3 regions of the Paenarthrobacter sp. GQ52 genome follow, and region 1 is predicted to be linked to each of the others. Evidence: predicted binding sites of a transcription regulator. Region 1 holds the regulator's gene; each other region holds the start of a gene.
What was found. Region 1 encodes LexA, which represses DNA repair genes until DNA is damaged. Its sites were predicted from a motif close to TCGAACANNTGTTCGA; they were not measured.
Positions count from the first base shown of each region.

Region 1 (2,268 bases):
AGCAGGTGGCCTCGGCCTCATCGGCGACGGTGCCCCGAGCTGGACCGGGATCGATGTGGGTTCGCCCTTTGATTATCCCAAACAGGGTGTCCTGTATGTGGCCAAGCACCTCCCAAAACCCGGTCGTGGTACTTCCCCCGAGGCGCTCGACGAATTGGAAGACCTCATCCGTGCCTCCGGCGGGGGAGCCTTGTGTTTGTTCTCCTCACGGCGTGCGGCCGAAGAAGCAGCCGACGCCATGCGGCTCCGGCTGGACGTGGATATCCTCTGCCAAGGCGAATCCACCATGGCGGCCCTCGTGAAGCAGTTCGCGGATGAGCCTGACACATGCCTCTTCGGGACCATGTCACTGTGGCAGGGCGTAGATGTTCCGGGTGGCTCGTGCCGCTTGGTGATCATTGACCGCATTCCCTTCCCGCGGCCCGATGATCCCCTCATGACTGCGCGCTCACGTGCGGTGGCGCAATCAGGTGGAAATGGCTTTATGGCCGTATCGGCTACGCATGCTGCCATCCGACTGGCGCAGGGTGCTGGCCGCCTGATCCGTTCAACAGGAGACAAAGGAGTAGTTGCAGTGCTCGACTCGCGGCTCTCGACGGAACGCTACGGAGGCTTCCTGCGTGCCGCCCTGCCGCCGTTCTGGGCAACGACGGACCGGGCAGTGGTCCGTGGCGTCCTGGAGCGCCTGGGCTCGGCTAAAGCCCCGTAGGGCGCCTAAAGGGAGCGCAGTACCGAAACTACCTTGCCCATGATGGTGGCTTGATCGCCCAGAATGGGTTCGTACTGCGTGTTCTGCGGAAGCAGCCACGTATGGCCATCCCTCTGACGGAAGGTCTTTACGGTTGCTTCGTCATCCAGCAGGGCTGCCACGATGTCGCCGTTGATGGCGTCATTCTGGCGGCGGACCACAACCCAGTCACCGTCACAGATGGCGGCGTCAATCATGGAATCGCCAGCCACCTTCAGCATGAACAATTCGCCATGCCCCACGAGCTGGCGGGGGAGCGCCAGCACGTCTTCCACCGTCTGGTCAGCCAGGATCGGTCCGCCGGCCGCGATCCGGCCCACCAGCGGGACCATGGCGGTATCACTGGCACTGGCCAGCTCTGTTACGGCAAGGCCCCCCGCGCTGCGAAGGGTGGTGGGCGCTTCCACGCCCGGAATGGTGCCACCATCAAGGGTCAGCGGCATCAGGACTTCCATGGCGCGGGGACGCTTGGGATCCCTGCGGAGGTAGCCAAGCTTCTCCAATTGGGACAACTGATGAGTGACGCTCGACAAACTGGCCAGACCCACGGTGTCACCGATCTCGCGCATGCTGGGCGGGTATCCGTTGTCGTTGACCGACCGTTGGATGGTCTCCAGAATCTTTTTCTGCCGGACAGTCAGGCTCTTGGGACTCTTCTGAGGCTGCTGGCTCCGCAGGGGTGCCCCGCCGCCTGTGGCTTTCGCTGCCATGTTCGCCAATGCCTTTCCATTCCGCCCGAGGCGAGCCCCGGGTTGTCGGGTCTGCAAAAAATGTCAGACCCTCCTGTTCCACTGAAACAGTGCTGTTTCTTCACTCAAACGTAGGGCAGGCACAGGCGTTTATCAAACATTTGTTCTAGCGAGTCTCGACACCGTTCGTTGATAAGTGCTAAAAATGTCATAGCAAGGTTCGAACATGTGTTCTATAAACCTGACGCTGGGGCTGGATGTTCGAACAGAGTGTTCGAACATCCGGGATCAGAAGAGGGGAACACAAAGAATTGGCCGCCAGGCACCGGGCACCCCGGAACCTGGCAATAGCTCAGAAGGGCTCAGCTCATGTCCGCAATCACTACGTTCGCTGAATTCCGCACCACTCAGGCGCCCGCTCGCCTGCGTCTGACCCGGCGGGGACGGATTGTCTTCTTCGGCATCCCGGCAATGCTGTTGGTGGCGGCGCTGCTGACCCTCGCCGGTTTTATCAACTCCCCGGCCAAGGCGTCGGACTCCCAGTCCCAATTGCGTCCGCCCGTCGCAGTCTCTGTCACCGTCCAGCCGGGGCAATCCCTCTGGGGCATCGCCGGCGCCGCCGCTCCGGAGCGGGACCCGCGTGATGTCATCGCGGAGATCATCCAGCTGAACGACCTCCGCGGCGGCCGCATTCTGCCCGGCCAGCAGCTGTTCGTCCCTGCAAACTGAGTCGTCCACCATCCGCAGGAACCGATCGCCCGGCGTCACAGTTAGTCGGCAGTCCCGGGCGCCCCTTAAACTGTGTTGGTGAGTGACCAGCTTGAGCGACTT
Region 1 is NZ_JCAXEJ010000001.1:753,833-756,100, forward strand. Features, by position in the region: gene AC6CH8_RS03345 (ATP-dependent DNA helicase) at 1-709, shown strand, start outside; gene lexA (transcriptional repressor LexA) at 715-1,458, opposite strand; gene AC6CH8_RS03355 (LysM peptidoglycan-binding domain-containing protein) at 1,807-2,166, shown strand; gene AC6CH8_RS03360 (histidinol-phosphate transaminase) at 2,245-2,268, shown strand, end outside.

Region 2 (2,268 bases), 250 kb from region 1:
CCGGCTAGTCGCCGCACCAGAGCCTGGGCCGCGGGACCTGCCCCTGCAATGACGATGTGGAGGGAAGGTGCGGACGGGATGGCGGACATGTTTGGCCCTTTCGCTCATGTGACCTGCTGTTGATCATCAGCGTAGGGGGCCGGTTTTTCGCGGGTGTTTCGCCGCTGTTGCCATCTTTGGCCGATCCGTAGCGTGCTGTTTACCGGCCGGTAATAACGTGGATCACATTGCGCGCGCGGACCGTTCTGCCCCGACCGCCGTGGTGGCATGATGGGCGCATGAGCCAAGTCACATGCGATCTGACTGTTTCGCTGGATGGATTTGTTGCTGGCCCCAACCAGCGCCTGGAGGAGCCCTTGGGCGACGGGGGAGAGCTCCTGCACAGATGGATGTTCGAAGAGCCGGAGACGAACGCGCCGGAGATCGCAGGGATTCTCGCGGCTGGTGCGTTCATCATGGGGCGCAACATGTTTGCGGGGCCCGGACCGGCGGCGTGGGACACGGAATGGCGGGGCTGGTGGGGCGAGGAACCGCCATATCATGCACCCGTTTTCGTGCTCACCCACCATGGCCGTGAGCCGTTGGAGATGGAAGGCGGGACAACGTTCAACTTCGTCACCGATGGCATCGAATCGGCATTGGCGCAGGCCCGCGAAGCTGCCGGGGACAAAGATGTAGCCATTGCCGGCGGAGCGCAGACCGCCCGCCAGTATCTTTCGGCCGGGCTCATGGACGAGCTGCGGCTCCACATTTCACCCATGGTCCTGGGTGGTGGTGAGCGATTGCTCGACGGCGTGGGAAACCTGGAACTTGAACAGGCAGAGGTACGCGGGACTGGCCTGGTGACGCATGTGCGGTATCGGGTAATTCGCTAGTGGGTACGGTGCACCTCCACTGAAGCCCGTGTACTGCTCCGCAAGGATAGCAACGCCATAGAGCAGTTTTTTCGAGGCTCGTGAAACCTTTTGGCCGTTCCCGAGGCGGCGAAGTCCCGCATGCACAGGGCGCGACAACGAATGAAGAGAGCATTGAATGGGATTGCCCAGCCCGCACCCGCCTTGGAAGGACTTTCAGAAGCCCTGCGGACGCCTTGGCTTGGCAGGAGGCGCGCGGTAATAGAGCTGTGGCGATTCCTGTCTACGACGTGAACGGGAAGGAGGCATTGGGGAATTTGTCATCGGCGGTGGTGACGGGCATATGGTCGAGGTGCCGAACGAGGCCGCTCGTTGAGGAGTGGACACAATGTCTGTCACCCGCTGTACACTGAACTATCGAACATATATTCGAATAAAGGTGTGTTGTGGGCGTGATAGTCGGCCCCCGCGTGATAGATGCGGGCTTTTCCCTTATGTCAGTGCTGCTGGCGCCTATCCCCGTGGCTGCGGGCTATCCGTCGCCCGCCCAGGACTATTTTGATGGTCGAATCGATCTCAACGAGCACCTGATCAAGGATGTCACCAGCACTTTCGTAGTGAGGGTGACTGGCGAGTCAATGGAGGGCGCCGGCATAAGCGACGGTGACGAGTTGATCGTCAACCGCGCGCTGGAGCCCAAGGACGGGTCCGTCGTCGTGGCTGTCCTCGATGGCGAGCTGACCATCAAAAGGCTACGGGTCACGTCCTCGGGCGTAGTCCTGCAGGCCGATAATCCCAAGTATCCGGACATTCGCGTCCCTGCAATGTCGGAGTTGACCATTTGGGGTGTCGCCACCACGTGCCTGCATCACATTTAGTGCGCGCTTTTCCGTTAAATGGCAAGCCGTCTCGGTCTGACGCTGGCGTCATTGCTCCTCAAGCAGCTTGCCGAACACCCTATGCGGCTTGGATTTCAATGGCTTAGTCCCAAGTTTTCCCGGTTAATGCCCCCGGCAGGCATGGGGAACCCGACGCTGAAAGGGCGTGTGTGATTTGCTGCGACAGCTCAGCTAACAGCCGGTGAACGGCGTTCGAGCAGGAGTGTGTCCCGCCATTGGCCGGCGGCGGGGCCGTATGTCATGCGGGCGATGCGGCTCCTGCTGCCGATGATCCGGAAGCCGGCGGCTTCGTGGACCCGGAGGCTGGAGTGATTTTCCGGGAAGATGTTGGATTGGATGGTCCACACTCCACCTTGTTCAGTGGAGTTGATGAGGGCCTGAAGGAGGGCTTTGCCGAGTCCGAGGCCGCGGGCTTCGGCCGCAACGTAGACGGAGTGCTCGACCACGCCCGCGTATACAGGCCGGGACGAGACGGCGGAGACGGCGGCCCATCCCAGAACGCCTTGCACGGCGGT
Region 2 is NZ_JCAXEJ010000001.1:505,407-507,674, forward strand. Features, by position in the region: gene AC6CH8_RS02265 (FAD-dependent oxidoreductase) at 1-89, opposite strand, end outside; gene AC6CH8_RS02270 (dihydrofolate reductase family protein) at 279-875, shown strand; gene AC6CH8_RS02275 (LexA family protein) at 1,301-1,732, shown strand; gene AC6CH8_RS02280 (GNAT family N-acetyltransferase) at 1,921-2,268, opposite strand, start outside.
Region 2: a site for LexA is predicted at 1,272-1,287, ahead of AC6CH8_RS02275 (LexA family protein). Genes of this name have one in related genera too.

Region 3 (2,268 bases), 240 kb from region 1:
GTCACCAGCTCCCTTTTGTTCGGAGCGGCTGCCGGAGCGGTTGGCGGTGGGCGCTTGTCGGATGGTTGGGGTCGCCGCAAAACGATCATCCTGTTGGCCGTCCTGTTCCTTGCCGGGACCATTGCCTGCGTCTTCGCGCCGAGCTTCGAAGTAATGGTGCTGGGGCGGGTCATCCTCGGCCTGGCTGTCGGTGGCGCCTCTACCGTGGTCCCGGTATTCCTTGCCGAGCTGGCGCCGTATGAAATCCGTGGCTCCCTTGCGGGACGGAACGAACTCATGATCGTCATTGGGCAGCTCGCGGCTTTCGTAGTCAACGCCATTATCGGCAATGTCTGGGGTGAATTCGGGGGAGTCTGGCGCATCATGCTTGCGGTCGCAGCCCTGCCCGCCATAGCTCTGTTCTTCGGTATGCTGCGCATGCCTGAGTCGCCGCGTTGGCTCATTTCCAAGGGGCGGTCGCAAGAAGCGCTGGAAGTGCTGAAGACCATCCGATCCGTGGAGCGAGCCGAGGCTGAAATGGCCGATGTGAAGCACTTGGCTGACGAGGAACGGGCTTCAAAAGCAACCTCTTGGGGAGCACTCAAGGACAAATGGATCCTGCGCATTGTGCTGGTAGGTATCGGCTTGGGCGTGGCTCAGCAGCTAACCGGCATCAACTCGATCATGTATTACGGGCAGTCCGTGCTGGTTGAAGCCGGCTTCGACTCAAGTGGAGCCCTCATTGCCAACATTGCCCCCGGTGTCATTGCGGTGGTCGGTGGCGTCATTGCCTTGACGCTCATGCAACGGATTAATCGACGCACCACCCTGCTCCTTGGATTCACGCTGACCACTGTTTGCCACTTCCTCATCGGAATCGCCTCGATCGTCCTGCCCGTCGGCAATGCCGCACGCCCCTTCGTTATCTTGTTCCTGGTGGTGGCGTTTGTAGGATCCATGCAGACATTCCTCAACATCGCCGTGTGGGTGATGCTGTCCGAGATCTTCCCGCTGCATGTTCGCGGCTTCGCGATCGGCCTGTCGGTATTCTGCCTCTGGATCGCCAATGCCCTCCTCGGCCTCTTCTTCCCCACGTTGGTGGCGGGCGTGGGGATTACGGGAACGTTCTTCCTCTTTGGGATTGTTGGAATCCTGGCCCTCGTCTTCATCTACACGCAGGTTCCCGAAACCCGCGGACGCACCTTGGAAGCACTCGAAGAAGATGTGACCACCGGTGCGATCTACCTGGTGCACAAGAAGGAGCCGGCAGCAACCTCTTAGAACTCCGCACCGTTGGCATCCCGCCCGCCGGACTCCCGTAGTCCGGCGGGCGGGATGTCTTCTTGTCAGAGGCTGGAGGTACAGTGAAGGTATTCGAATATACGTTCGAATGTATGGCGTGTCGCGCGCACGAATGCGGGCACACGTGCTAGTGCGAGCCAAGGAGCGGAATGTCCAAGCCAGCGCTCATGCACCGCATGCAGGAGATCGCCCACGTGGATATCAACTGCTTCTATGCGTCGGCAGAACGTGCCTTCAATCCTGCGTTGGAGGGCAAGCCGCTGATCGTCCTGTCCAACAACGACGGCTGCGCCGTGACCAGGTCGCCGGAGGCCAAAAGACTGGGAATCGGACTCGGCGAGCCTTGGTTCAAGCTCGCTCCACGCGCCAAGGAATGGGGACTCATTGCACTCTCAAGCAACTATGAACTGTATGGAGACATCAGCTCTCGGGTGATGGAGCTCCTGGCCCGGTACTCAGCATGGCAGGAGGTGTACTCCATTGATGAAGCGTTCCTCGGAGTCAAAGGGCAACCCGACGATCTGCTGGAGCTAGGGCGCACCATCAAAGCTGCCTGCCAACGACACGTGGGGGTTCCCGTTTGCGTAGGAATCGCGCGCACCAAGACGCTTGCCAAGCTGGCCAACAAGTGGGCAAAGCACAACCCGGCCTTCAATGGCGTGTGCCGTTGGGACTCCATCCCGGAGCCCCAACGCGAAGCACTCATGGCACGGCTCTCCGTGATCGAAATCTGGGGCGTCGCCACCAGGCTCACGAAACGCCTGAACGCGATGGGGATCTTCTCCATCCTGGACCTGGTCCGTGCCGACCCCGTGGCATTGCGGGACAAGTTCTCCATCGTCATGATGCGGACTGTGCTGGAACTGCAAGGCACCCCCTGCATTCCCATGGAGGAGGAACGGATCGGACGGGATCAACTGATCTTCTCCCGGTCCTTCTCCACACCAATAACCTCAGCAGCCGAGCTGCGGCAGGTACTGAGTGTCT
Region 3 is NZ_JCAXEJ010000001.1:517,282-519,549, forward strand. Features, by position in the region: gene AC6CH8_RS02340 (sugar porter family MFS transporter) at 1-1,260, shown strand, start outside; gene AC6CH8_RS02345 (Y-family DNA polymerase) at 1,431-2,268, shown strand, end outside.
Region 3: a site for LexA is predicted at 1,354-1,369, ahead of AC6CH8_RS02345 (Y-family DNA polymerase). Genes of this name have one in related genera too.